Bacillus pumilus: one gene and its partner. The protein of the gene in region 1 interacts with the protein of each later gene in a pairwise test. Links are inferred from orthologs where the notes say so. Each region holds a gene or a part of one and is shown on either strand. Other genes may lie near its edges.

Region 1 (16,330 bases):
TTACCGTCCTTTCCACTTAGCCAGTCTTGAAACACCTGTCACCATCGCAAAAGCGGTCTTACAGCATGATTCATCCATCCACCCAATTGGTGTACCAGTGTCAGAAACAGTAGCTGTTGCGAAAAGAGAGATTAAAGCAGGGGAATCACTTGACGGAATTGGCGGGTACTCCGTAAGAGGTGTACTTGAAACACATCAAGACATGAAAACGAACGGCCACATTCCAATTGGCTTAATCAGCGGAAAAGTCGTAGCGAAAAAAGACATCAAATTAGGACAATTCCTGACTCATGATGATGTAGAACTTGATTCAAACACAACGGTCTGGAAGCTGCGTTCATTACAAGATCATTTATTTCAATCATAAGGACGTGAAGCTATGGAAAAATTAGCAATCGTACTTTGTATCATTCTCATTGTGCAGTATGGGTTATCTTTTATTCAAATCAAGTACTACCGCAAGAGCATGGATTCACTTATTGATGACTACAAAGGGAAGCAAGGCTATCACTTGTTTTCGGGAATGGAACGGCGCAAAGTTGGCCCTGGAGCCATAGCGCTCATCATTGTGGATGAATCTTATATCATTCAAAAATGCCATGTGCTTGGCGGTGTGTCGATCTTATCTAAATTTAAAGAAGTTCCTTCATATGAAGGAAAGCATGTTGGTGCAGTGCTAGACGAGCACCATATGATGAAGCAGACATTGAAAAAACGCAAAAAGGGGCCAGCTGTCATGCACGCACTTTCCATGGCGGCTGAACAAGCACTTGTCTCGATTTCGAAAAAAAATATAACAAATGTGAACTAGAGAAAGGGGAGATGAAACATGGAATGGATTCAATGGTTTGGAGAGCACTTTATCGGAATGTTTGAAGCCGGTGGAAAGCAATTCATGGGTCTTGTTACAGGCATCGTTCCAACGCTTGTTGTGTTACTTACTTTCACTTATGCTGTCATGAAGTTTATTGGAGAAGAGCGAGTGAATAGAGCGATCCAGTTTGCAGCGAAATATACGATTTTGCGCTATACGTTAATGCCGATCTTATCTGTTCTTATTTTGACAAACCCAATGGCTTATACGTTTGGCCGCTTCTTACCTGAAAAACAAAAACCAGCATTCTATGATTCAGCTGTTTCATTTGTTCATCCGGTGACATCACTGTTCCCGTATGCCAACGCAGGAGAACTGTTTGTCTACTTAGGGATTGCAAACGGGATTAAAGAAGCAGGATATTCAATGTCAGAACTTGCTGTTCGTTACTTCTTAGTCGGGATCGTCGTCATTTTACTTCGCGGTATTATTACTGAATGGATTACAAAATACTTGGCAGGAAAAATGAAAGCGAATTCACAATAGGGGAGGGTTAGACATGACAAACCACAAAGTATTTGTTGCAAAAGGTGCTGGCGGATGGGGAAAAGGCTTAGAGCTTGAACCGACTGGTAAAAGAAGAAAGGTTGTTTCCATTACAGGGGGAGGCATTCACCCAGTTGCTCGTAAAATTGCAGAAATGACAGGGACAGAAGCATGTGACGGCTTTAAAAACTCGATACCAGAAGATGAAATGATGTGTGTTGTCATTGACTGCGGTGGAACCGCGCGAATCGGACTGTATCCAATGAAGCGCATTCCAACTGTAGACGTTTTGGCTTCCTCTCCTTCTGGACCGCTTGCAAAACATATTACAGAGGATATCTTCGTATCAGGCGTAACAGAAAAGGATATTTCCTTTGCGGAAGCATCTGATGGTGAGGCGAAAGTAGAAGGTCAAGAAAACAGTGAGCCGATTGACAAAGAGAATTTCAAAGAAACCTATTCAAAACTGAAAGAGGAAAATATCGAGCGTCAGGAAAAAGGTAATTTCCTCATGAGATTCTCAAGAGGAATCGGGAAAGTCACCGGTACGTTCTATCAGGCTGGCCGTGATTCCGTTGATATGCTTTTGAAAAACATTATTCCATTCATGGCATTTGTCAGTATGTTAATTGGAATTATCAATTATACAAAAATCGGTGACTTGATTGCTCATTTTCTATCGCCACTGGCAGGATCTATATGGGGGCTCTTACTGCTCGTCGTGGTCTGTACATTGCCGTTCCTATCGCCTGTCTTAGGACCTGGAGCAGTCATTGCACAAGTCATCGGTGTTCTCATTGGTAGTCAAATTGCACTAGGGAATATCCCGCCTCAATTTGCACTCCCTGCACTATTTGCCATCAACGGTCAAGTAGGGTGTGATTTCATTCCAGTTGGGCTGTCACTTGGTGAAGCGAAGCCGGAAACGGTACAATATGGGGTACCAGCTGTTTTGTATAGCCGTCTCATTACAGGGGTTCTATCTGTTGTGATCGCATACGTTGCCAGCTTCGGTATGTATTAAACGTATTAAAGGAGGAATCGAGATACATGGTAACACAATCTGTCGTAAAAGAAATCGGGATCTTAGTCCCGCAATTTAAAGAAGATAAGCTGATTGTTTTATTTGGACCCGCAGCGCCGCAGGAATTAAGAGATATGTCCGTCATTCATGAGTTCGAACATTTAGAAGAAGAGCCGCTGAAGCTGGGCGGTACCATTCAAGTGGGCGATCAAACGTACACGATCACAGCCCTCGGCAATAAAGCAAATGACAACTTTAAAGAGCTCGGCCATATTTCGATCTACTTCCAAGAGCCGTTTGATGATGTATTACCGGGAGCTGTCTTTGCATCTCCGCACAAGTTTCCTGATATAAAAGAAGGCGTACGAATTGAAATTTCGTAACGATAAAGAAAAGCTGTTCCGTAAAAGGAGCAGCTTTTCTTATGTGAGGTTTACCAGAAAGAGCAATTGCGATATGCTGTAAACATTCATTATTTGTTTATTCAGAATTTTTACTCAGGGGGAAATGATGGTGTCACTTGAATTGAAGGATGTTTCTTTAAAACGAAATGGGAAATGGCTGCTGCAATCTGTTGACTGGCAGGTGAACAAAGAGGAGCACTGGGTGCTTTACGGTTTAAATGGTGCGGGAAAAACCGCTTTATTAAATATGCTCTGCTCATATTACTTCCCCACGTCAGGTGAGATGACCGTGCTGGGACATGTCTTTGGCAAGGAGGCGCTTGGCGAAAAGCTCAGGAAGAAAATTGGCCTCATTTCTGCGGGACTTGAAAAGAAACTGCACAGAGACGACAATGCATTTGAAATAGTTCTCAGCGGAGCATTTGCTTCGATCGGGCTTTATGAAACCCCGACAGATGAGATAAGAGAGAAAGCCATTGATCTATTAAAAGCATTTGGTTCATTCAAATATGCGAACCGGACATATGAAACACTCTCACAAGGAGAAAAGCAAAAAGTCCTGATTGCGAGGGCTTTAATGAATGATCCCAAGCTCTTGATTTTAGATGAGCCTGTGACGGGTCTTGATTTTTTAGCAAGAGAACAGGTGCTGGAGACCATCTCATTCATTGCTTCAAAGCCTGATGCGCCTACTTTACTTTATACGACCCATCATGCAGAAGAGATTTTGCCTGTTTTTCAGCACACCTTATTATTAAAAGATGGGACTGTTTTTGATCAAGGAGAAACAAAAGAGATGATGACAAGCGATTTGCTTTCTTCCTTCTTTGAATGTCCGGTAGATGTGATGTGGAGAAATGGCCGTCCTCACTTAAGTAAATTGTAGATGAAAGAAACTATTGGTCTGTATCCCTGCTTTTCCATCATACATATTATAGTAGAAAACGAAAGGCGGGGAAGGACAGATGATCAGTATTTCTGAATTCCAAATCAAGGATGTCGTCGATGTGTCGAGCGGAAAAAAACTAGGCACCATTGGGGACATTGATATTAATGTCACGAGCGGTAAAATACAAGCGATCATTATCGGCGGCACAGGTAAAATGATGGGATTTTTCGGAAAAGAAGAGGAAATGATTGTGCCGTGGCGAAATATAGTAAAAATTGGCGAAGATGTGATACTTGTCCGATTGTCTTCTTAAAATTCGTATAACTCCTCAATGAATTATTCAATGATCCTTAAAATAAGCTCTCCATTCTTAGCAAACAATGTCTTTTTCGGGTAAAAAGATTACGTTTTCATATCAATTTGAAAAAAAACCTGTAGAAAGGGCACATTTGAGTGTAATATTTAATGAATCCCACTAACTGTCTACGCATGTCTTGTGGTAAAATAGGAGCGAAATAAAGAGAGATGAATGAAAGGTGGGAGGGCAGCTTTGACACACAAATATGACCCCTTTCAGCAGAAATCACCTTATGCAATGACCATTCATGATTGGACGAACATGACATGTTCTGGTAAAGAGGTATTGGCCGGATTTACGACAAAAAATGGCGGCTTCAGCCTTTCTCCATATCAATCATTGAACACTGGACTCCATGTAGGAGATGATGCTTCTAGTGTCCAAATGAATCGTCAAGTCATAGCAGATGCTACTGCTGTGCCGCTCTCTGATTGGGTGTTTGCAGACCAAACACACGATGACCGCATCAAGAAAGTCACCAAGGAGCAAAGAGGAAGAGGAAGTCTTCATTATCATGAGGCACTGCCTGGAACAGACGGTTTATATACGTCTGAACCGAACATGATGCTCGCTCTTTGTTTCGCCGATTGTGTTCCGCTTTATTTTCTAGCTCCGCAAAATGGACTCATCGGAACAGCCCATGCCGGATGGAAAGGAACCGTCAAGCAAATTGGTGCAAAGATGGTAGATCTATGGGTCAACCAAGAAGGTGCCAAGACCGATCAAATACAAGTCGTCATTGGACCATCCATTGGCAGCTGCTGCTACATAGTCGATGACGTGGTCATGGATCAAGTGAAACAGCTTCCCTTTTCAACAGAGGATGTGTATTCCGAGATTTCACAGGGACAATATAAATTAGACTTGAAAACATTAAACAAAAACGTATTGCTTCATGCAGGGATGAAAGAAGAAAACATACATGTCAGTTCGATGTGCACAAGCTGCAGTGATCAGCTTTTCTTCTCACACCGCCGTGATCAAGGGAAAACAGGACGTATGATGTCTTTTGTCGGGTTTAAGGAGGCATAAGTGCAATTGAATGTACGAGAGAATCTCAGACAAATAAATGAACAAATAAACGAAGCATGTAAAAGAGCCGGCCGGAACCCAGTGGATGTATCGGTCGTCGCTGTCACAAAGTATGTCTCGATTGAGCGAGCACAAGAAGCCAAGGAAGCAGGAATTTTGCACTTTGGAGAAAATCGTGACCAAGGGTTACTTGAAAAACAAGCGGCCATAACCGATGAAAGCATTAGCTGGCACTTCATCGGCAGTTTACAAACACGAAAAGTAAAATCTGTCATTCAAACAATTGACTACTTACATTCGCTCGACAGGATGTCTCTTGCGAATGAAATTGAAAAAAGAGCGGATCACACGGTTCGCTGTTTTGTACAGGTAAACACATCGCTGGAGGAGTCAAAACACGGCTTACAAAGTGAAGACGTGATTCCATTTGTGAAGCAGCTCGCTGATTTCAAAAAGATTGAAATTGCTGGACTGATGACGATGGCTCCATTTACAGATGATCACACTGTGATACGAAACTGCTTTAAAACATTAAAAAATCTTCAAGAAGAAGTAAAACATCTTAACCAAGTAAATGCACCTTGTCAGCATTTATCGATGGGCATGTCAAATGATTTTGAAATCGCAATTGAAGAAGGTGCGACATTCGTTCGGATTGGCTCTTCACTTGTTGGAAATGAAACAGGAGGTGCGTGACATGAGCATAAAAAATAAGTTTAAAAGCTTTTTCACTCTCGACGATGAAGAGTATGAGTACGAATATATTGATGAAGAAAGAGAACCAGTCCAAGAAGAAAAAGGAACGAAGGACAAAGCGGCATTTCAAGAGCGTCCGCAGACTGGAAAACAAAATGTCGTCAGCTTGCAAAGCTTGCAGAAATCCTCTAAAGTGGTGTTAAGTGAGCCGCGTGTTTATGCAGAAGCGCAAGAGATTGCAGACCATATTAAAAACAGACGTGCAGTCGTCGTGAATTTGCAGCGCATTCAGCACGATCAAGCAAAGCGAATCATTGACTTCTTAAGCGGAACTGTTTATGCAATCGGTGGAGACATCCAGCGCATTGGCTCGAATATATTCCTCTGCACACCTGATAATGTGGATGTATCTGGCACAATATCAGAACTTTTGACAGAGGAAGAACCTCAGAGGTGGTAAATCAAAGTGATTTTATATTACATTTTCCAGCTTTTACAGACTGTATTAACGATTTACTCATTCGCGATTATTATTTACATCTTTATGTCATGGGTGCCATCTGCAAGAGAAACATCGATTGGGCGTTTTCTGACAAATATTTGCGAACCGTATTTAGAACCATTTCGTAAAATTATTCCGCCAATTGGCATGATTGACATCTCGCCAATTGTGGCATTGCTTGTGATTCGTTTTGCATCATCATATGGACTAACTGGTCTTTACAATATGATTGTACGCTTCATGTAGACAGGCTGCCGGGCTTGGCGCTGCCAGGCTCTTTTACATAAGAGGGGAACAATATGAGCGATATTTATCAACATTTTAGAAAAGACGAACAGCCATTTGTCGACCAAGTGTTAGGCTGGAAAAAAATCGCACTCGACCAGTATCGAATGAAATTAACAGACTTTCTTGATCCGCGTGAGCAGTTTATTACCGAGTCCGTCATCCAGCATGCTGATGAGCTTGGGATCATGTTTTTTGGCGGGTATGAAGGAGCGGAGCGCAAAAGAGCTCTCATTTATCCTGAATATTTAGAACCGGCTACTCAGGATGTTGAGCTGTCTTATTTTCAGGTGAATTATGCGAAAAAGTTTATTTCCTTAGAACACCCGAAGCTTCTCGGCTCACTGATTGGGACAGGCTTGAAGCGTCAAAAATTCGGAGATCTGTTATTTTCAGAGGAAGATGTGCAGTTTATTTGTACAAGTGATGTCGCTGATTTTGTGCGGGCGCAGCTGACGCATGTCGGCAGAGCCTCCGTTTCATTAGAGGAAATCACGCAGGCAGATTTAAAACCGGTTATGAGCAAGACTGACATCAAAGAAGATACTATTTCTTCACTGCGGCTTGATGCGGTATGTGCTGCAATCAGCCGTCAGTCTCGGCAAAAGGCACAGCTTTTGGTCAAAAATGGGCTTGTCAAAGTTAATTGGAAAGTCACTGAGGACCCTTCCTTTACAATCGGCGAAGGCGATCAGCTCTCTGTACGGGGATTTGGCCGATTTAGCTTGAAAACGATTGATGGGAAGACCAAAAAAGATAAATTTAAAGTAACATTTGAGCTTCTGACATAACGAACTTGAATCTGGAGGTGGCGAGGTTGCCATTAACACCTAATGATATTCATAATAAAACGTTCACAAAAAGCTTTCGCGGCTATGATGAAGATGAAGTAAACGAGTTTTTAAGCCAAGTACGTAAAGATTACGAAATCGTGCTTCGCAAAAAGAACGAACTTGAAGAAAAAGTAAACGAACTTGACGAAAGACTTGGTCATTTTGCGACAATTGAAGAGACATTAAACAAATCAATTCTTGTGGCGCAGGAAGCAGCAGAAGACGTCAAACGTCATTCTGATAAAGAAGCGAAATTGATTATTCGTGAAGCAGAGAAAAATGCAGATCGTATTATCAACGAAGCGCTATCAAAATCAAGAAAGATTGCGATGGAAATCGAAGAGCTGAAGAAACAGTCGAAGGTCTTTAGAACTCGCTTCCAAATGCTCATCGAAGCTCAGCTTGATCTTCTAAAAAATGACGATTGGGATCATTTACTGGAATATGAAGTTGACGCTGTCTTTGACGAAAAAGAATAAGCGCGTCATCTTGACATGACGTGCACATGTTGCATATAATACCATCATAAATTAACAAGAGATAAACGTTTGAAAGGGACACTCGCAGTTGTCATATGCGTAATAAAGCGAATCAGGGATGGTGGAAGCCTGACATTACGAGACGCTGCAATGAGATCACCCCTTTAGTTCCTTTTCTGAAATGAATGAGTAAGAAAAGGCGTCTGATCACGTTACGATTTTAGAGTGGATAAGCGGCTGTTTCATAGCGCTGTCTAAAAGGGTGGTACCGCGAGACAAGCCTTCTCGTCCCTTATGGGATGAGAGGGCTTTTTTTATTGTTTTTTAATCAGAATTTGCATATGGAGGAATGGGTATGAACTACAAAGACACCTTATTAATGCCGAAAACAGAATTCCCAATGAGAGGGAACTTGCCGAACAAAGAGCCTGAAATCCAAGAGGAGTGGGCAGAAAAAGACATCTATCAAATGGTTTTAGAGCGGACAAAAGGACGCCCGACCTTTATTTTGCATGATGGACCTCCATATGCGAATGGTGACATTCATATGGGGCACGCACTCAATAAAATCCTAAAAGATTTTATTGTCCGTTTTAAATCAATGAATGGGTTCCACGCACCGTACGTACCGGGCTGGGATACACACGGCTTACCAATTGAAACGGCTCTTACTAAAAATAAAAAAGTCAAACGTAAAGAAATGTCGACAGCTGAATTCCGCAAACTATGTGAAGAGTATGCTTGGAAGCAAATCGAAGGTCAGCGCAATCAGTTTAAGCGATTAGGCGTAAGAGCAGACTGGGACAATCCATATGTAACCTTAAAGCCTGAGTACGAAGCGCAGCAAATTCTTGTCTTTGGTGAAATGGCGAAGAGAGGCTATATTTACAAAGGACTAAAGCCTGTTAACTGGTCTCCTTCAAGTGAGTCAGCACTTGCTGAAGCGGAAATTGAATATAAAGACAAACGTTCACCATCCATTTACGTTTCATTTAAAGTGAAAGATGGCAAAGGCGTACTTGAAAACGGCGAACAATTCATCATCTGGACAACAACCCCTTGGACACTTCCTGCAAACCTTGGGATTTGTGTTCATCCAAACCTAGAGTACAGCGTTCTTCAAGTGGGTGCTGAGCGATATGTTGTCGCATCTGAGCTAGTTGAACAAGTGGCAAAAACACTTGGCTTTGAAGAGTATGAAGTCGTGAAAACATTAAAAGGAAAAGAATTAGATACCATCGTTGCAGAGCATCCGATCTACGGCAGAGATTCTCTTGTCATGCTTGGCGACCACGTGACAACGGATGCAGGAACAGGCTGTGTTCACACAGCTCCAGGTCACGGGGAAGATGACTTTATTGTCAGTATGAAATACGGTCTTGATGTGCTATGTCCAGTAGACGAAAAAGGTGTGATGACAGAAGAAGCGCCTGGTTTTGAAGGATTATTCTACGAGGATGCCAATAAAGCGATCACAGAACAGCTTGAAGCAAAAGGCGCACTGAAAAAGCTCGACTTTATCACGCACTCTTACCCGCATGACTGGAGAACGAAAAAACCAACCATTTATCGTGCGACAGCTCAGTGGTTTGCATCGATTAAGGATTTCAGAGAAGCGCTATTAGACAATATTAAAGAAACGAAATGGGTTCCAGCATGGGGCGAAACACGCCTATTCAACATGGTGCGAGACAGAGGCGACTGGTGCATTTCAAGACAGCGTGTATGGGGCGTTCCAATTCCGGTCTTTTATGCGGAAAATGGCGAGCCGATCATCACAGATGAAACGATTCAGCATGTCTCTCAATTATTTAGAGAACATGGCTCTAATATTTGGTTTGAAAAAGAAGCGAAAGAACTATTGCCAGAAGGCTTTACACATCCAGGAAGCCCGAACGGTGAATTCACAAAAGAGCAGGACATCATGGATGTATGGTTTGATTCCGGTTCTTCTCACCAGGCCGTTTTAGAAGAAAGAGATGACCTTGTCCGTCCGGCAGACCTTTACCTTGAAGGCTCTGACCAATATCGCGGCTGGTTTAACTCTTCCTTATCAACAGCAGTTGCTGTCACTGGAAAAGCACCGTATAAAGGTGTTCTAAGCCACGGCTTTACGCTTGATAAAGAAGGACGCAAGATGAGTAAATCATTAGGCAATACGATTGACCCAACAAAGGTAGCGAAGCAGCTTGGGGCGGAGATTCTTAGACTTTGGGTATCTTCTGTCAACTATCAAGCCGATCACCCAGTGTCTGATGATATCTTGAAACAAGTAGCAGAGGTCTATCGTAAAATCCGTAACACGTTCCGATTCCTGCATGGAAACCTATTTGACTTTAACCCAGCAGTCAATGCGGTGCCGGTAGAAGAGCTTCGCGAAGTGGATCAATATATCTTGATCAAATTAAACAAATTGATTGATAAAGTGAAAAAGGCCTATGATGATTACGAATTTGCGGTCGTATATCATGCGATTCACAATTTCTGTACGATTGAGCTAAGCTCTTTCTATCTCGATTTTGCAAAGGATGTCGTGTACATTGAGCATGCAGATCATCCAGACCGCCGCAGCATGCAAACGGTCTTCTACGAAACATTAATGGCATTAGTGAAGCTGACTGCACCAATTCTTCCGCATACAGCAGATGAATTATGGAGCCACTTAAGCTTTGTTGAAGAGCCAAGTGTTCAGTTAACAGATATGCCAGAAGGTGTGACTGTTCCTCAAGCGGAAGCGACAGAAGTGAAGTTTGACCGCTTTATGGAAGTGCGTGACGATGTTCTAAAAGCGCTCGAAATTGCGCGTAATGAGAAAGTCATCGGACGTTCACTTGAAGCAAGTGTGACCCTTTATGCGACAGATGAAGTGAAAAATCTTCTTGAATCTATCAAAGAAGATGTGAAGCAGCTCTTTATCATCTCAGAATTAACGGTAGAAGATGAGCAAAATGCTGACGCTTCAGCGCCTGAATACACATCAGGACGGATTCTGGTTCAAAAAGCAGAAGGAGAACTGTGCGAACGTTCCCGCATTATTTCAAAAGATGTTGGTGCAAATCCGAAATACCCAACATTGTCACTGAAAAATGCTGAAATCGTGGAAAAATATTACCAGAATTAACAGTGTGATATGACCAACTAGCGCCCCGCCATATGCGGGGCGTTTTCTTTTTTGAGAAAATGACAGCGTTTAGAACGAAAGGAAAAATCTTATGGCTTTAAAGTGGACAGCCGGGGCAACAATATGATTATCACGACAGGGCAGGAGTTGAAATAGCGACATGAATGGCGATCTAGAGACGATTTACACGGAACTCCTTCAAATGAAAGAAGAGCTGCAATCTAAACTGTTTGAATACGCATCATTTCGTTCACCCGCTGAGCATGTCTCAATGAACGAGGTCCAAACGACCACGCTTCTTTATCACATCAAAGAAGAGCTGCAAGATGTGTCTCTCGCTATTGCAAAAATTGAGCAGGGAACCTATGGTATATGTGAGGCGACAGGTGATGCCATTCCGCTTGAACAAATGAGTATTCTTCCTACCGCCCGCACGGCTGACGACTTTCTATATCATAAGCAATACGAGAAAAAAGCATTCACTCCTTATCCTCATGAATCAGATGATTCTCATTTTGAAGCCTTCCACATGTAGGGAGGTTTTTGTCTGTCAACTAAAGTTTCTTTACTCCTTCCTGTTTTCTTGATAAAATGCTTAAAGACCAAAGTATGAAGATGGAGGAACGTGTGTGTTCTATTACATAATCGCATTCGTGATGATTTGTTTAGATCAATTAACAAAATGGCTCATTGTCAAAAATATGATGCTCGGAGATTCTTATCCAGTGATTGATGGCTTCTTTTATATCACGTCTCACCGAAATTCAGGAGCCGCATGGGGAATTCTCCAAGGACAAATGTGGTTTTTCTATGTGATCACACTCGTTGTTATTGCGGGAATTGTTTATTATTTGCAAAAGCATGGGCAAAAGGACAAGCTGCTTGGAGTAGCACTGGCCTTAATGCTTGGCGGAGCAATTGGAAACTTTATCGACCGCGTTTTCCGTCAGGAAGTGGTAGATTTTGCTCATTTCGTCTTTGGGAATTATCACTACCCAATCTTTAATATTGCAGATTCTTCTCTATGTGTAGGGGTTATTCTGCTCTTCATTCAAATGCTGTTAGATGGAAAGAAAACGAAGGAGTCAACTACATGAATCAAGTAAATATTGCCGTTTCAGAAGAACAAACGAGTGAACGGCTTGATAAATTTCTAAGCACGACAGAACCAGAATGGTCAAGAACCCAAGTCCAGCAGTGGGTAAAGGATGGGCTGATCGAAGTAAACGGGAAACAAGTGAAAGCCAATTACAAAGTACAAGCTGGAGATCAGATTAAAGTCGAGATTCCAGACCCAGAAGTACTAGATGTAGAAGCAGAACCAATGGATCTTGATATTTATTATGAGGATGCAGATGTGCTAGTGGTGAATAAACCACGAGGAATGGTTGTTCATCCAGCGCCAGGTCACGTCTCTGGAACACTTGTAAATGGCCTGATGGCACATTGCACGGACTTATCAGGCATTAATGGTGTGATGCGTCCTGGAATTGTCCACCGAATTGATAAAGACACGTCTGGACTGTTAATGGTCGCGAAAAACGATATGGCGCATGAATCACTCGTCAATCAGCTCGTGGCTAAGACCGTCACAAGAAAATATACGGCCGTTGTCCATGGCATTATCCAGCATGATACAGGCACAATTGATGCCCCAATTGGCAGAGACAAAAAAGACCGCCAAAGCATGACGGTTACAAAAGAAAGTGCAAAACAAGCAGTCACTCACTTTGATGTGATTGAACGCTTTCAGGACTTCACGGTTGTGGAGTGCCGTCTTGAAACAGGAAGAACACACCAAATTCGTGTTCATATGAAATATATCGGCTATCCGCTTGCAGGAGATCCGAAATATGGACCGAGAAAGACAGTCGATTTTAATGGACAGCTGCTTCATGCAGGTGTTCTAGGATTTGATCATCCTAGAACAGGAGAATATATCGAGTTCACAGCACCGATTCCTGCTGATATGCAAGCTTTTATCGATTCATTAAGAAATAACGATTGACAGGCAGTTCTTTTTTTGAAATAATAAACGAAGAAATGAAGATTCTTTAAAACAGTCCAGAGAGGCTGAGAAGGATAACGGATCAATTTGTGCACGTGTATGCACAAATGAACGCCCCTCTCTGCCCTTTGCAGAAGGGGCTTTTTATTTGTCAAAAAGAGGTGTAAAAGATGGAACAAAAAGCAGTCATTCTTGATGAACAAGCGATCAGACGAGCGCTTACCCGAATTGCACATGAAATGATTGAGCGCAATAAAGGGATGAAAGATGTCATCCTTGCGGGGATCAAGACAAGAGGCATTCATCTTGCAAAGCGCCTTGCAGAGCGCATCGAGCAAATTGAAGGAAATCCAGTCACAGTGGGTGAACTTGATATTACGCTGTACCGTGATGACCTGACAAAAAAGACAGACAACCAAGACCCGCTTGTAAAGGGTGCAGACATCCCAGCTGACATTAATGACAAAACACTGATCGTCGTTGACGATGTCCTGTTTACAGGCAGAACCGTCAGAGCGGCCATGGATGCCCTTGTGGATGTAGGAAGACCATCTTCCATTCAGCTTGCTGTTCTCGTTGACCGGGGACACCGGGAGCTTCCGATTCGAGCGGATTATATCGGGAAGAACATTCCGACATCAAAAGCAGAGACCGTCATGGTTCAGCTGAATGAAGTAGATCAAAACGACCTTGTCGCTATATATGAAAAATAACCTTTTTAAATGCATTCCAGAGAGTTTGCAAAGAGGGCAATAACAGAGACACCGAGCACACGGCTTAAGTTGCGTGTACGGTTTTTCTAGGCCTCTTTGCGCATACTCGCAAAGAGGCTTTTTTAATGAAAAAGGACACATCTAGGAGGAAAATCATGAGTCAGCAAAAAGCCAATTTAGGCATTCGAGATATCCCAAAACCGTTCACATGGCTGTCACTTAGCCTTCAGCATTTGTTTGCCATGTTTGGCGCGACCATTCTTGTACCAAAAATCATTGATATGAGTCCGGCCGTCGCGCTCATCTCAAGTGGTGTTGGAACCATTGTTTACTTAATCATCACAAGAGGACAAATTCCGGCGTATCTTGGATCGTCCTTTGCCTTTATCGCCCCCATACTGAATGTCAAAGCAACAGGCGGCCCTGGAGCCGCAATGGTTGGTGCCTTCATGGCGGGTGTCGCTTATGCACTCATTGCACTATTTATTAAATGGCTCGGCACAGGCTGGCTGATGAAACTTCTGCCGCCGGTCGTCGTAGGGCCAGTCATTATGGTCATCGGACTCGGACTCGCTGGAACAGCTGTCAACATGGCGATGTATGTTGATCCGAATGCAACCGAGCTTGTTTACAGCCTTAAGCACCTAATGGTCGCCGGCTTCACACTGGCTGTCACGATTATCAGCATGATCTTCCTAAGAGGATTCCTAAGCTTGATCCCAGTATTAATCGGAATTATCAGCGGCTATCTCTTTGCTTTAACACAAGGCATTGTGAACTTCCAGCCGGTCATTGACGCGAAATGGTTTGCTGTACCAGACTTCGTCGTACCATTTGTCGACTACACACCTGCTGTGACTTTAAGCATTCTCACAGTGATGGTGCCGGTTGCCTTTGTGACAATGTCTGAGCACATCGGCCACCAAGTGGTGTTAAGTAAAGTTGTAGGGCAAGATTTTATTAAAAAACCTGGTCTTCACCGCTCCATTTTAGGAGACAGTGCAGCGACGATCTTCGCTTCACTCATTGGCGGACCGCCAACAACAACGTATGGAGAGAACATCGGGGTCCTTGCCATCACAAGAGTGTTCAGTATCTTCGTCATCGGCGGAGCAGCAGTCTTTGCGATCTGCTTCGGCTTTGTCGGAAAAATTTCAGCATTAATCAGTACAGTGCCGTCCGCGGTCATGGGAGGCGTTTCGTTCCTGCTCTTTGGGATCATTGCCTCAAGCGGTCTGAGAATCCTGATTGATCATAAAGTGAATTTTGAAGAAAAGCGTAATCTCATTATCGCATCAGTCATCTTAGTCATCGGAATTGGCGGGGCATTCATTGAGGTGAAACAAATCAACCTCACTCTATCTGGAATGGCACTTGCTGCCATCACGGGTGTCCTGTTAAACCTGATCCTGCCACAGCAAAAAGCGGAGGATGACGAGTCAAATGAATCGAATACAGAAAACCTTTTAAAAGAAGTCCAGTGAGGCTGACAAGGGTTCTAAAATGAGCAGAATGCACGAAAGTGCCGCTGCTTCTTTTGGAGAACCCTAAGCTGCCGAGGCTTAGGGTTTTTTTGAACCTGAAAGTGATGAAAAACTAGAGGGGGAAGAAAAAATGAATGATCTATCGACAATGAGCAGCTTGTCTAAAGAAGAGATTTTACAGCTGATTGAAGAAGCAGCGGCTCTCAAAAAGGGGAAGCAAGAACTTGGCTTAGCGGGAGAATTTGTAGCAAACCTCTTCTTTGAACCAAGCACAAGAACACGATTTAGCTTCGAAGTTGCCGAAAAGAAACTGGGGATGAATGTACTGAGCTTAGATGCAGCAAGCACCTCCGTTCAAAAGGGCGAAACACTTTACGATACGGTAAAAACGCTCGAATCCATCGGCGTGAAAGCATGTGTGATTAGAGACAGCACCGATGAATATTACAATGAGCTGATCGGGAAGGTTGGGATTCCCATCATCAATGCTGGAGATGGCTGCGGGCAGCACCCGACCCAATCACTGCTTGACCTAATGACCATCTATGAAGAGTTTGGCGGCTTTGAGGGCTTAACGATTTCGATTCATGGAGACATCAAACACAGCAGGGTGGCAAGGTCAAATGCTGAGGTTCTCTCAAGGCTGGGAGCAACAGTCCTTTTTTCAGGGCCTGCTTCCTTCCAAGATGAGCAAAACCCTCACGGAACGTATGTCCAGGTAGATGAAGCCATCACACAATCTGATGTGGTGATGCTGCTCAGAATTCAGCATGAACGACATGCTGAAAAAATGGGCAGTGAAGATTACTTATCGACTTATGGATTAACAGTAGACAGGGCAAACAACATGAAAGAACGAGCCATTATTATGCATCCAGCACCAGTAAACAGAGGTGTGGAGATAGATGATTCTTTAGTGGAATCAAAGCAGTCACGAATTTTCAAGCAAATGGAAAATGGCGTTTATGTCCGAATGGCCGTATTAAAAAGAGCTTTTCAAAATAGCAGACTACATCAAAAAGGGAGAGATTCTGTCTATGTCGTATCTCATTAAAAACGGTTTTATCTTAACAAGCACAGGTGAAAAAGTGCAGCAGGATATTAGGGTAGAAGGAGAAGTGATTCAAGCGATTGGTCACTTA
Region 2 (13,458 bases), 890 kb from region 1 along the record:
CGTTCGGATCTCTTCAAGCCTCGCATCTTCAATCATGATGAACGGCTTTGGATTCTGCATGCCAAATGGTGACAGCATCCCCACTTCTTCAATCGCTTCAACCGTCAATTCGTCTACCTTGCATACGGCATCGACCCGCTGAATCGGAATAAAATCTTCTTCTGTCAACGTTTCATTCGCATATTGATTTAATCTTTCTCTTAGTAAAGGAACATCATCCGCTCGAAGTGTCATACCCGCAGCCATCGGGTGCCCGCCGAAATGCGGCAGAATGTCGCGGCATTTGCTTAAATGGAAAAATAGATCGAAGCCAGGAATACTCCGCGCTGATCCTTTTGCCATTTGCGTCTCTTCATCTATTCCAAGCACAATCGCCGGACGTGAAAATCTATCCGTCAATTTAGAGGCAACAATTCCGACAACACCCGGATTCCAGCCAGCTTTCGCTACAACGATCGCAGACTGGTCATCACCTGTCTCTTCCACCATTTGAATGGCTTCTTCTGTGATCGTACTCACAATTTTTTGACGTTCTTTATTGAGTTCTTGTACAAAACGAGCGAGCTCTTCTGCTTCATCCTTATCCTCTGTCATGAGAAGATGAACAGCTGGATCTGCCTGCTCAATTCGCCCTACAGCATTCAGCCTTGGCGCAATTTGAAAGCCGACCGTTTCTTCATTTGCTTCTTCAAGAGTAGCTCCCGCTTCTTTCAATAACGCTTTCAGCCCCGGTCTATTCGACTGCCTAAGCTGCACAAGCCCTTTTTTGGTGAGCCATCTATTCTCATCATGAAGCGGCACAAGATCCGCTATTGTCCCAATTGCCGCAAGATCTAACAGCTGAGCTGGCAGCTTTCCAAGGAGTGCATGCGCCACTTTAAACGCTACGCCTACACCGGCAAGTTCTTTAAAGGGATACTCACAGCCCGGCTGCTTAGGATGGACAATCGCAAGTGCCTCAGGCAGCTCCTCACTTGGTTCATGGTGATCTGTAATGATCAGGTCTAACCCTATTTCTTTTGCAATACGTGCTTCATTTACAGCTGCAATGCCTGTATCGACCGTGATGACAAGCGATGCGCCTTGCTCTTTGATATATCGGAAAGCCTGTTCATTAGGCCCGTAGCCTTCTTTAAATCGATCTGGAATATAAAAGTCTACTTTCGCAGACCGCTCTTTTAATGTATGTAAAAGCACAGACGTACTTGTCACACCATCCGCATCATAGTCTCCGAAGATCACAATCGATTCCTGCTCTTCGATCGCTTTATTGATGCGCTCTACTGCTTCTTTCATTCCTTTTAATAGAAATGGATCATGAAATTCGGCTTTTTGATCAAATAAAAAAGACCTCGCTTCTTCTACTTCTTCGAGTCCTCTTTTTACAAGAAGCGATGCAGTCAGCGCTGAAATATTCAGATTTTCAGAGAGTGATTTCACTTTTTCTTCGCTTGGATGTTCATATTCCCAGCGCATTTTGGATAATAACATAAATTCACCCCTCAACCACACTATTATACTAGAGTGGCCTGAGGGGTTTCAATTTTTATTTTATGAAATTGTGCTGGAAGATTATTTTTCCTTCCGGTCAAATGATGCTGGCTGTTCTTTTAAAGGCGTCACATTCGGTTTCTTTTGAACGTCTTTGTCGATCTTTTTATTCGAAACAGCAGATGCAGGTGCGGCTGCACGCTCAGCTTTTAAAGCCTTTAGTTCACGTTTTAGTTTCACAATTTGGAAAATCCCTGCGAAAGCCACAATGAGTCCGCCCATGAGCACAGAACCAATAATGACAAGAATCAGCGGCCATTCAGCCGTTCCAAATAAGTAGTCAACTTGCACTGGCCGCACATTGATCACGGCAAATACTGAGACAATTAATACGAAAATAAATGCGAATATGATGGTCCATTGTTGTTTGTTCATCTACATATCCCCCAAGCTTTTTCTTTTATTCTTCCCTTTTCCTTGTCCTTTTTAAACACAGAAAGAAAAGAGCGGAAGAAAATCTATCAGCATGGGCATGATTAGCTGCTGAGTTTTTCTTTAATGAGGTTCTTTATTTCTTGTCTTTCTCCAGAAATAACAAGGGTATCCCCTTCTTCAATGACCGTATCAGGTCCTGGATTTAAAATCTTCTCATGTGATTTTCTCACGATAGCGATGACTGTTACTTGATCATTTTGGCGGACATTGAGGTCTCCGATTGTCTGCTGAACAGCTGGTGCATTCTTTTCAATCTTAAACCATTCAATCATCAGTTCATCAATGGCTACCTCTACAGTTTCAAGCGCTTTCGGCTTATATACCATGCCGCCTAAAATAGCTGCAATTTGTCTTGCTTCTTCATCGTTTAGCAAAATACCAGAAATAGATTCTTCATGGTCGTCCTCTTGAAAATGATACATTTCTCTTCTGCCGTCATCGTGTGTAATGATGGCAAGCTTCTCATTATTTCTTGTGATCATTTCGGCTTTGTGACCGATACCTGGCAGTTCAGTTTCCCGAACCTTCATAACAGCCCCTCCAATGAATAAAGCCAAATGCCTCAAACGGACACTTGCTTTCTATACTGATCTAAACGTATGTCATTATAGCAAAAGACCATTTCAAGATCAATGAAACCCGAAATGTTTTTTCGAATCGACTGCTGATCCGGAGAAACTACAGAAAAAGACTGCCAATTAGGCAGTCTCGCTACATTAAATATCTTGCTCAGTATCAATCTTCGCCGGTTTTTTCATCTCACGGCCTTTCCACATGAGCCAAATTTGCGCTGCGATATATAGAGATGAGTACACCCCTGTTAACAGACCGACAAGTAAGGCGATGGAGAAGTTTGTAATAGATGCTGATCCAAAGATAAGCAGTGCGATCACAACGACAAGTACGGTTAATACCGTGTTGACAGATCGCGTAAAGGTTTGCTGTAAACTCAAGTTCACAATGTACGAAAGATCTTCAATGGTTTTTGGTTTGCGTTTCTTCATTTGTTCACGAACCCTGTCAAAGGTGACGATCGTGTCGTTGATCGAATATCCGATGACTGTGAGAATCGCCGCAATGAAGGTGACGTCCACCTCTAAACGCGTAATACTAAAGAAGGCCACGATAAAGAACGCATCATATAGTAGTGAGATAATCGCTGCAATTGCCATTTTATATTCAAAACGAATGGATACATATAAAATGATCCCGATTGAAGCAATGATGACAGCATATAATGCATTTCGGGCAAGTTCTTTTCCAACAGTCGGAGACACTGTACTTACGTTCGGCTCCGTTCCGTATTTATCTTTGAAGTAATCTTTCACTTCAGCAATCTTTTCTTTGTTCGGCACACCGACAAATCTCGCTGCTGCCTGATTTTCTTTTTGACCCGATAACACGACACTGTCTGTCTCAAGGTCCAGTTTTTTAAAGTCTTGCTCGATTTGTTCAGTTGACAGCTTGTGATCACTTTGGATATCAATTCTAGTTCCACTTGTAAAGTCAATTCCGGCATTCAGCTTGAAGATGGAAAGAACGATGATTCCCGCAATGGTGATAGTAGCTGAGAAAATCATAAATCCTTTACGTTTGCTGACGAAATCCCACTTATCAAATGGCGTTTTCGGCTCGGTATTTTCTGTTGTTTCGTGAATGTTCATAATGTCTTTTTGACGAACACCAAACCAGCTTTTTCTCCGGTCAAGATAGCGGCTTTCAACAAGAAGACCAAGAAGGAATCTTGATAGGAAGACAGCTGTGATAAAGCTTGTTAAAATCGAGAGGATGAGCATCGTTGCAAATCCTTTTACAGAGCTTGTCCCGAAGAAGAACAGCACGCCGCCGGCAATGATACTTGTTAAGTTTGCATCAAAGATGGTCGCAAATGATCGGCGGTTCCCTGATCTAAAAGCAGAACGGACAGATTTGCCGAGCTTGAGTTCTTCTTTGATCCGCTCATAAGTAATAATGTTGGCATCAACAGCCATCCCTACCCCTAGAATCAGTGCCGCAATTCCAGGCAGAGTCATGACTGCACCCATCCAGTCAAACACTTGAAGCGTAATGTAAATATAAGCTGAAAGTGTGATGACAGCAATAAGACCAGGTAATCGGTAATAAAGCAGCATGAATAAGAAGATAAATGCGATTCCTACAATTCCTGCGAACACCGTTTCGTTCAGTGCTTGTTCACCAAACTGTGCACTCACAGATGTTGAATATTTTTCTGTTAATTTCACTGGCAATGCCCCAGCATTTAAAATACTTGCAAGGTCCTTTGCCTCTTGGACAGTAAATTTCCCTTCAATTTGCACGTCACTGCTATTAATTTCTTGGTTCACATTCGGCGCAGAGACATACTTGTGGTTTGATTTTGAGACTTCTTTTTTGAAGGAATCTCCTTTGTGGTAATCAAGCCAAATGACAAGCTGGTTATTCGGCGCCATCGCCGCTACTTTTCTTGTGACGTCACCAAATTTTTTCGCATCCTTTAGTTTAACCGTCACAATTGGCTCATTCGTTTGACTGAATGTTTGTTTTGCACTGTTTTCGACCAAGTCAGCCCCGTTTAGGAGTTCTTTATCATTCGTATCTCTGAAGGATAGCTGTGCTTCAGTCGAAAGAATCTCCCTAGCTCTGTTTTGATCTTTTACTCCCGCAAGTTGCACGCGGATACGATTGTTGCCTTCAATCGAGATGTTCGGTTCACTTACACCTAGCACATTGGCTCTTCGGTTTAAAGCCTCCACTGTACTGACGAGGACACTATTTGTAATCTTGTCCTCTTTTTTCACTGGATGTACATCATACAGGACTTCAAATCCACCCTGCAAATCCAGCCCTAGCGTCATATCTTTCGCAACAGGCTTTGTTAGTAAGCCTACGCCAGTTCCGATTAACAGAACCACTAAGAAAAACGCAAGAATGCGCCCTTTTTTCATTATGTATTTCCTCCTTAAACACCTGAATCCATTAAGATGGCTTATTTCAACAGTTCATCTAGCATATTCTTGCCATCTTCACTGTCCAAAAAAGCAGACGTTTTAAACGACTGAACGGTTGCATAGTTCATAAATTCGCCAATTTTCACAGATAAAATATCTGCAACCATTTCATGAATCGGATACTCTTGTTTTTTCTTCCACTTCTTATTCTCTAAGTATGACCATAATTCCTCTAAATCTACATCTTTATAGCCCAAAACGATGAATTCTTCAAGCTTACTGAACAGAAAAGGCTTTAAATGGTCTTTGTAAATTGCAGCCGGATGTTGTGTCAATGGGATGCTCCCCCTTTTCAGTTTTTATCGAGAGACTTGTCATGCTTGGACGATATACACGCATATCTTATTGTATATGATTCTATGTCGTTTGAGAAGGCAGGTGATCTTTGATTTGACGAAGCAAACGTTTTTAAAGGGCACGATTATTTTAATTTTAGCAGGTTTTATCACGAGAATATTGGGTTTTGTCAATCGGATTGTGATTGCAAGGTTCATTGGCGAAGAAGGAGTCGGGCTTTATATGATGGCTGCCCCTACCTTTTTTCTCGCTGTGACGCTGACACAATTTGGACTGCCTGTCGCTATTAGCAAGCTTGTCGCAGAAGCAGAAGCCCGGGGTGACAAACAGAAAACTAAACGTATTCTAGTCATGTCCCTTGCGATAACAGGGACACTCAGCCTGATATTCACGCCGCTCTTTTTATGGTTTGCACCCATCATGGCAGAAAATATGCTGACAGATCCTAGAACGGTCTATCCACTGCTTGCCATTACTCCCGTTGTCCCAGTCATCGCCATTTCCAGTGTGCTGAGAGGATATTTTCAAGGCAGACAGCAAATGAGCCCGCTTGCCATATCTCAAGTACTGGAACAGGTCGCAAGAATTTCTCTAGTGGCAGTATGTACAACAGCTTTCCTTCCTTATGGGATTGAATACGCGGCAGCTGGTGCGATGATTTCATCTGTCATTGGAGAGATGATTTCACTTGCATATTTACTGATTGCCTTTCGTTATAAAAAGACCATTCGTATTCGAAAACGATTTTTTAAGGCGATTCATGACGGTAAGGACACGTTTAAGCAGCTGATGAGTATTGCCCTGCCAACAACAGGCAGCCGTTTCATCGGGAATATTTCGTGGTTTTTAGAGCCGATAGTTGTCGCGCAAAGTCTTGCTATTGCTGGATATGCGGCTGTAGAAGCGACAAGGCAGTATGGGGAGTTGACTGGTCTTGCGCTGACCCTTTTGACACTGCCTAGCTTTATTACGTACTCTCTATCCACTGCATTGGTCCCGGCGATCAGTGAAGGAATGGAGCAGAACAAACGCAAAACGGTCGAATACCGCCTGAAGCAGGCGATGCGTCTTTGTCTACTCAGCGGAGGCATTTCCTGTATTATTCTTTTCGTTTATGCAGAAGATTTAACGCTCTTTATGTATGGTTCATCGCATGCGGCTATCTATGTGAAATTCATGGCCCCATTTTTTCTATTATATTATTTTCAAGGGCCGCTTCAAGCTGTCCTGCAAGCACTCAATTTAGCTGGTGCGGCGATGACGAATAGTCTGATAGGTGCTGTTGTGAAAACAGGGATGATTTTTGTCCTTGCTTCACAGCCGGGCTTTGGCATTATGGGGGCAGCACTCGCGATATTAATCGGCATCGTCCTCGTCACGCTGCTTCATGCGGCAACTGTCGGTAAAGTACTGCCTATCCATTTACCAATGAAGGAATATGGGATATGCGTTCTTGTGATCATCGGCACCGGGGCTGTCAGCCTTTGGCTGAAGTCTCAAGTAAACGGGCTCTTTTCTGCCCCTATTGAGCTTGTGATGCTGATCTTTGTTACGTGTATGCTATATGTCATTCTATTAATCTGTCTAGGGCTAGTGAAGCGTGAAGAGCTTCGCCGCATCCCATTCATTGGGAAACTGCTTTAGCTCATCTCTTCTTGATCACTTCATCTTTCAAATCAATATAAAATGTCTTTTGATTAAAGCTGCAGTAGGAAATCTGATCAATTTCATGATAGCCCCTTTTGGCAAGCTCATCTTTCAGCCACTGTTCATTTTGATTAATTTGCTTCAGATGATCGTGCTGTACAACACCATCTGCAATAAGTGGCAGCTCAAGCGCTCCGTGTGTGTGCTTGTTTTCTTTTTCAACGACCGCAAGCTTTCCGGATGGCTCTAAAATGGCGTAAGAGACGTCCTGAATGCTATCGATGTTGTTTTCTCTTAATTGAATAAGCAGGTCATCAAAATTGTATCGCTGTTTTCTCATCGCACCCTCGTCGATTTTCCCATTGATGATGAGCAGGGTCGGTTTGCCGTCTAGAAAGCGCCGGACACCTTGGAATTTCAATGAAAGGTAGGCGAGTGTGATTTGAATGAAGGTTAACAGCAGGATCGGCCATACCGTATGTAACATGTGATCTTCGACTTCTTCTATGGCGAGAACTGCAATTTCTGCGATCATCATAAAAATGACAAGATCTAAAATACTCAATTCGCCAATTTCTCTCTTGCCCATTAACCGAAAAATAAACCAAACAAGAAAATATAAAATGATTGTTCTCATGGAGATAATCAAGATGTCCTGCATGTGATGTAAACCCTCCTTCTCCACCATAGCTTGTGTCAAAACACTTTATTTATGTAGAAAAGAAAGCCTCTGTTTTTATCGTGAGAAACATGTCTATTTTTTCTTCACGGTGAATACATTTTAGTAAAAGACAAGCTTCGGTCAATTGGAGAGGAGACGAATCACATGCAGGAAACGAAACAAATCGGAAAAGGGATTTTATCCGGCTTAATGGCCATTTTTATCGTGATGATTGTCACAAGCTTACTTGTATCGCTCATGCTTACCTTCACAAGTATGCAGGAATCATCGTTTAAATGGATGATTATGATTTTGTCCTTTGTGGCACTTTTATTAGGAGGGATCATTTCTGGAGGAAAAGCAAAGGAGCGCGGCTGGCTCATTGGCGCGATCACTTCTATGATCTTTTCTCTCACTGTATTCTTATTTCAATATTTAGGGTTTGGAGAAACCTTTTCACCAGAGCAGTTTATCTATCATGGGGCATTTCTAGGGATTTGTATGCTGGGCGGAATGATTGGCGTCAATCTTCGAGGCAAATAAAAAAAGAGCGGATCATATCGCTCTTTTTTTATGGCTATGTATTGGAGGATTAACCTTTGTCAGCTAATTCTCTAATAGCACGTCGATCGAAAGTTAAACGGTTGTTCTCGCTAGTTTTGATGACCACTTTTGATTCATCAATGTAGTCGATTTCACCGTGTAAACCACCGATTGTGACGATTTTATCGCCTTTTGATAAAGATTGCTGCATCTGACGCACAGCTTTTTGTTGCTTTTGCTGTGGACGGATTAACAAGAAGTAAAGCACAGCAAACATGACAACAATCATAATGATTGAACCCATACCACCATCCATTCTATTTCACCCCTTTCTAAAGCATTATAAAGCCTTTCGTTTATGCGTTAAAAGTTTTTCGCATTCGGTTTGTTAAAGCCATAACGCTCAAAAAACTCTTCTTTAAAATCACCTAAACGATCCTCACGGATAGCTTCTCTCACTTGCTCCATTAATTTTAACAGAAAATGAAGATTATGATAAGTTGTTAATCGAATTCCGAACGTTTCATTTGTTCGGATTAAATGTCTAATATAGGCGCGTGTGTAGTTTTTACATGTGTAGCAGTCACAATTTTCATCGATTGGTCTGAAATCACGCTCATATTTTGCATTTTTCACAACAAGACGTCCTTCGCTTGTCATCAAGGTGCCGTTTCTTGCAATTCGCGTCGGCAATACGCAGTCAAACATATCTACACCGCGAATGGCACCGTCAATTAAGGAATCTGGTGAGCCGACACCCATTAAGTACCTTGGCTTGTCTGCCGGTAACAATGGCGTTGTGAACTCCAGTACACGGTTCATCACATCTTTTGGTTCACCAACAGATAAGCCTCCGATGGCGTAGCCTGGGAAATCAAGTGAAACCAGATCTTTTGCACTTTGTTTCCGAAGCTCTTCGTATTCTCCGCCTTGGACAATTCCAAACAGCCCTTGGTCCTCTGGACGCTGGTGCGCTTCTAGACAGCGCTCTGCCCATCTGCTTGTCCGCTCCACAGAACGTTTCATGTAGTCGTACTCTGCTGGATATGGCGGACATTCATCAAATGCCATCATAATATCAGAGCCAAGCGCATTTTGGATGTCCATGGCCTTTTCAGGAGAAAGGAACAGCTTGTCTCCGTTTAAGTGATTACGGAAGTGGACGCCTTCTTCTTCAATTTTTCTAAATTCACTCAAAGAGAATACTTGGAATCCGCCTGAATCGGTCAGAATCGCTCGATCCCAGTTCATAAATTTGTGCAGCCCGCCTGCTTCTTTCACAATGTCATGACCCGGACGGAGCCATAGGTGGTACGTATTGCTTAAGATGATGCCTGCATCCATTGCCTTTAGTTCTTCAGGTGCCATCGTTTTGACTGTAGCCAGTGTACCTACCGGCATAAATACAGGTGTTTCAAAGGAGCCGTGCGGTGTATGAACGCGTCCTAGTCGTGCACCTGTTTGTTTGCATGTTTTAATGAACTCATAACGTATCGGTAATTGCGACAAAAATGAGCCCTCCTGTCTTTGTTGTATGATGTTATTGAATCAGCATGGCATCGCCAAAGCTGAAGAATCGGTATTCCTCTTTTACAGCCTCATTGTACGCTTTTAGTACATGCTCTCGTCCAGCTAATGCGCTGACAAGCATGATTAACGAGGATTTTGGCAGATGGAAATTCGTGATCATGCCATCAATGGCCTTGAATGTATAGCCTGGGTAAATAAAGATTGACGTCCAGCCGCTTGACGCTTTGAATTCGCCGTCATGCGCACTTGCAATGGTTTCGAGCGTTCTCGTTGACGTTGTCCCAACTGAAATAATCCGTCCGCCTTCCTTGCGAACGCGATTGAGCTCTTCAGCTGTTTCTTCATTCATTTCGTAAAACTCTGCGTGCATTTCGTGTTCTTCAATACGTTCTGCACTGACCGGACGAAAAGTACCAAGCCCCACGTGCAGTGTAATGAAAGCTATATGCACACCTTTTGCTTTCAGCGCATCCAGCAGCTCGTTTGTAAAGTGAAGACCAGCAGTTGGAGCAGCAGCGGAGCCAACCTCTTTTGAATACACCGTTTGATAGCGTTCACGATCGTCAAGCTGCTCTTTAATATAAGGAGGCAGCGGCATCTCACCGAGGGATTCAAGTACTTCATAAAAAATGCCTGTATACTGAAACTTAACTTTTCTTCCGCCATGTTCCATCTCTTCTGTACATACCGCTTGAAGCCGTCCATCACCAAATGTGATAACCGTTCCTTTTTTCACCCGTTTGGCTGGTTTTACAAGTGTTTCCCAGTTGTCTCCCTCCTCTTGTTTTAATAGAAGAAGTTCAACTTTTGCACCTGTATCCTCTTTCATTCCAAACAAACGTGCAGGCAGAACGCGTGTATTGTTTAAAACGAGACAATCACCCGTTTGAAAATAATCGGTGATTTGTGAGAATGTATCATGTGTCATCGCACCCGTTTGTTTGTTTAAGACCATCAGTCTTGATGCATCTCGTTTTTCAAGCGGCACTTGTGCAATCAATCTTTCTGGTAAATCAAAATCAAATAGTTCTAGCTTCATTTCCTTCACCTATTCTGTAGTTAACTAGTTAACGTTATTTCATCCGTCCAAAGATATTAAGTAATATGGTTAGCACAATGCTAATGGCAATGCATGTTATCACAGGAAAAAAGAACGTCACATTTCCTTTTTTCACAAAAATATCACCTGGAAGCTTACCAACCAATTGAAATACTAATCCTGCGGCAAAAAGGACACCGCCTAAAATCATCAATATTTTAGGGAATTCAGTCACGAATCGGAACCTCCATTTGAAAATGTTCATACGCTTCTCTTGTGACGACCCGTCCTCTTGGTGTTCTTTGCAGGAAACCAATTTGCAGTAAATACGGTTCGTACACATCTTCAATCGTATGTGATTCTTCTCCAATTGTCGCTGAGATTGTATCAAGCCCAACAGGACCGCCTCTAAATTTTTCGATCATACTTAAAAGCAGCTTATGGTCTATATGATCCAGGCCAAGCCTGTCGACTTGAAGGCGCTCAAGGGCATCTTCCGCAATGTCCTTGGTAATCGCATGATTCCCAAGCACCTGCGCAAAATCTCTTACTCTTCTGAGCAGACGATTGGCAACCCTTGGCGTGCCCCGGGAACGTCTTGCGATCTCTTCGGCTGAGCGAAGATCGATCCCAATCTCAAACAGCTCGGCTGTTCTTGCCACAATGTGAGCCAAATCTCTTTGCTCATAGTATTCCAATCTTGCATGTACCCCAAACCTGTCACGAAGCGGTGCTGTTAAAAGCCCTACACGGGTCGTGGCACCTACAAGTGTAAATGGCGGTAAATCAAGCCGTACAGAGCGCGCTGTATCTCCTTTGCCAATGACGATATCTAAACAAAAATCCTCCATTGCCGGATAAAGCACTTCCTCAATTGAGCGCTGCAAGCGATGAATTTCATCTATAAACAACACATCACCTGGCTCAAGAGAAGTTAAGATTGCCGCCAAATCGCCAGGACGTTCAATCGCTGGTCCAGATGTTGTACGCAGCTGAACATTCATTTCATTGGCGATAATCGACGCAAGCGTTGTTTTCCCGAGTCCAGGCGGTCCATATAAAAGGACGTGATCGAGTGTTTCCTGCCTCATGCGGGCAGCTTCAATAAACACACTGAGGTTATCTTTTACTTTTTGCTGACCGATATATTGGCTAAGTGTCTGTGGCCGCAGACTTTGCTCAATGGCTGATTCATGGTTGTCTGCTTCAGTTGAGACGAGCCGTTCATCCATGAGACATCACCCTATTTCAACATTTTTTGTAAAGCTTTTTTCACATATTGATCGGTTGTGAGATTCTTTTCTTCTTTTAATAATGGAAGAACCTTTTTAATTTCACGATCACCGTATCCAAGAACATGTAAGGCTTCAAGCGCTTCGTCTAATGCCGTTTGCTGCGTTTCGACCTGAATATGGTCCTCGTGATTAAATAGGTTGCCAATCATTTCCGGTACGACATCGGCTAGCTTTCCTTTTAGATCGAGAATGATTTGGCGAGCTGTCTTTTTGCCAACACCAGGGAACTTAATCAGGAACGCTTCATCTTCACGTTCTATCGCTGAAATGACAGCGCCAGGATCACCGGAAGCAAGAATCGCTAGAGCCCCCTTCGGCCCAATCCCCGTGACATTTAACAGTTTTGTGAACAGCGCTTTTTCTTCTCGCGTTTGAAATCCATATAACGAAAAAGCGTCTTCCTTTATGTAATGATACGTATAAATCGTTTCTTGTTTGTTTACTTGATAGATAAACGGGTTTGGGGTATAGACTTGATATCCCACTCCGCCGTTTTCAATGACAACATATTGCGGGCACACATAATCAATGGTCCCTTTTACAAACTCTATCACCGTTTTCACCTCTTTGACTGTTCTTCATTGTAACATAAATCGAGAAGAAAACCGCAATAAAAGTTAACATACGTTCGCTCAATGCATTTTTACGATGAAACCACGAAAAACAGCTTGCGGCCTTCACACCAGCAAGCTGTTACACGCTTTAAAACGATATTTCATTTCGGTAAGGCTTCATGACTTCAAGCACATGCTCAAATTCATCCTTTGTTCGAAAAGGAATGCCTTGCTCAAGCTGCTCCTCCACATGACTTTCTAAACGGGACGTATCAATTTGAAAAAAGAGATGAATAGGCTCCGCCCAGCCGTCAGGCCTTCCATGAAACGTAGAAATCACACCGTCCTCTGATAACCCGATATATCCATTTGCTTTACTTAATGGAGAGATATCATCAATTTGCTTTCTAAAAAGCGCAAAATCCTCTCTCTGTTCTACTAGCGTCCAGCCTTTATACTGTGCCCAGAATGTGTCTTTGTCTTCTAATGATGCCCGGTGTCTTTCAATACTCACATCTCCGTCTAGATAGACTTTTTCAAGCTGCACGGTGATAGAGTTTGACTGCTTTTGCAAGTGTTCTTTTCCTTCCATATCCGCAGCGAAAAAAAGCACACTTGTCATGATAAGTCCTGTAACGAAACATTTCATCTTCACTTTCACTATTTACACCTCTTTAGAACATGAGATCGATGCATGACATATGTAGTTTGACCCATTTTTCTAAACATTAACCAAATCGATGAATGAATATATGGGAAGAGTCTTTCGTTGTATCCTTCATTCGTAAATGGTATGTTTTATACAATCCATTGCTTTATCGAATGACTCGTTTTTTTCATCATTCGTTTTTCAGCCGCATAAACTGAAACCAAAGAAGGTGAAGTCAATGTCAGATGT

Evidence for each region.
Region 2: the proteins of GKC25_RS07135 (region 1) and GKC25_RS11855 interact in binary tests that used the Bacillus subtilis proteins (3 or more experiments, as listed by UniProt). The link is inferred for Bacillus pumilus from one-to-one orthologs.

The regions. Positions count from the first base shown.
Region 1 is NZ_CP046128.1:1,432,801-1,449,130, forward strand. Bases 6,407-9,114 are described here. They hold GKC25_RS07135 (DivIVA domain-containing protein), read left to right. Parts: upstream 6,407-7,367; coding sequence 7,368-7,862; downstream 7,863-9,114. Other genes in these bases: GKC25_RS07125 (YggT family protein), read left to right, coding at 6,407-6,511; GKC25_RS07130 (RNA-binding protein), read left to right, coding at 6,565-7,341; ileS (isoleucine--tRNA ligase), read left to right, coding at 8,218-9,114. Also shown: GKC25_RS07075 (NAD(P)H-dependent oxidoreductase), read left to right, coding at 1-367; GKC25_RS07080 (transcriptional regulator GutM), read left to right, coding at 380-811; srlA (PTS glucitol/sorbitol transporter subunit IIC), read left to right, coding at 830-1,360; srlE (PTS glucitol/sorbitol transporter subunit IIB), read left to right, coding at 1,374-2,384; GKC25_RS07095 (PTS glucitol/sorbitol transporter subunit IIA), read left to right, coding at 2,411-2,767; GKC25_RS07100 (ABC transporter ATP-binding protein), read left to right, coding at 2,895-3,674; GKC25_RS07105 (YlmC/YmxH family sporulation protein), read left to right, coding at 3,754-3,990; peptidoglycan editing factor PgeF, read left to right, coding at 4,228-5,067; GKC25_RS07115 (YggS family pyridoxal phosphate-dependent enzyme), read left to right, coding at 5,074-5,763; GKC25_RS07120 (cell division protein SepF), read left to right, coding at 5,765-6,223; more of GKC25_RS07125, read left to right, coding at 6,230-6,406; more of ileS, read left to right, coding at 9,115-10,983; GKC25_RS07145 (TraR/DksA family transcriptional regulator), read left to right, coding at 11,144-11,518; lspA (signal peptidase II), read left to right, coding at 11,613-12,080; GKC25_RS07155 (RluA family pseudouridine synthase), read left to right, coding at 12,077-12,991; bifunctional pyr operon transcriptional regulator/uracil phosphoribosyltransferase PyrR, read left to right, coding at 13,162-13,704; and 3 more genes. UniProt on the Bacillus subtilis protein: May act as a pilot protein, directing MinCD to the polar septation sites or by inhibiting MinCD at the midcell site of division. Required for polar localization of the chromosome during sporulation.
Region 2 is NZ_CP046128.1:2,330,409-2,343,866, forward strand. What follows is about bases 3,622-6,540. They hold GKC25_RS11855 (post-transcriptional regulator), read right to left. Parts: upstream 5,270-6,540; coding sequence 4,973-5,269; downstream 3,622-4,972. Other genes in these bases: secDF (protein translocase subunit SecDF), read right to left, coding at 3,622-4,931; spoVB (stage V sporulation protein B), read left to right, coding at 5,385-6,540. In the rest of the region: single-stranded-DNA-specific exonuclease RecJ, read right to left, coding at 1-1,491; GKC25_RS11840 (LapA family protein), read right to left, coding at 1,573-1,926; GKC25_RS11845 (cation:proton antiporter regulatory subunit), read right to left, coding at 2,028-2,516; more of secDF, read right to left, coding at 2,703-3,621; more of spoVB, read left to right, coding at 6,541-6,935; GKC25_RS11865 (DUF421 domain-containing protein), read right to left, coding at 6,937-7,599; GKC25_RS11870 (TIGR04086 family membrane protein), read left to right, coding at 7,765-8,142; preprotein translocase subunit YajC, read right to left, coding at 8,192-8,458; tRNA guanosine(34) transglycosylase Tgt, read right to left, coding at 8,506-9,651; tRNA preQ1(34) S-adenosylmethionine ribosyltransferase-isomerase QueA, read right to left, coding at 9,683-10,711; GKC25_RS11890 (DUF2905 domain-containing protein), read right to left, coding at 10,746-10,946; Holliday junction branch migration DNA helicase RuvB, read right to left, coding at 10,939-11,943; Holliday junction branch migration protein RuvA, read right to left, coding at 11,955-12,560; GKC25_RS11905 (intercompartmental signaling factor BofC), read right to left, coding at 12,709-13,209; GKC25_RS11910 (serine/threonine protein kinase), read left to right, coding at 13,448-13,458. UniProt on the Bacillus subtilis protein: Required for post-transcription initiation control of the comE operon. Promotes the accumulation of its target comE mRNA to septal and polar sites.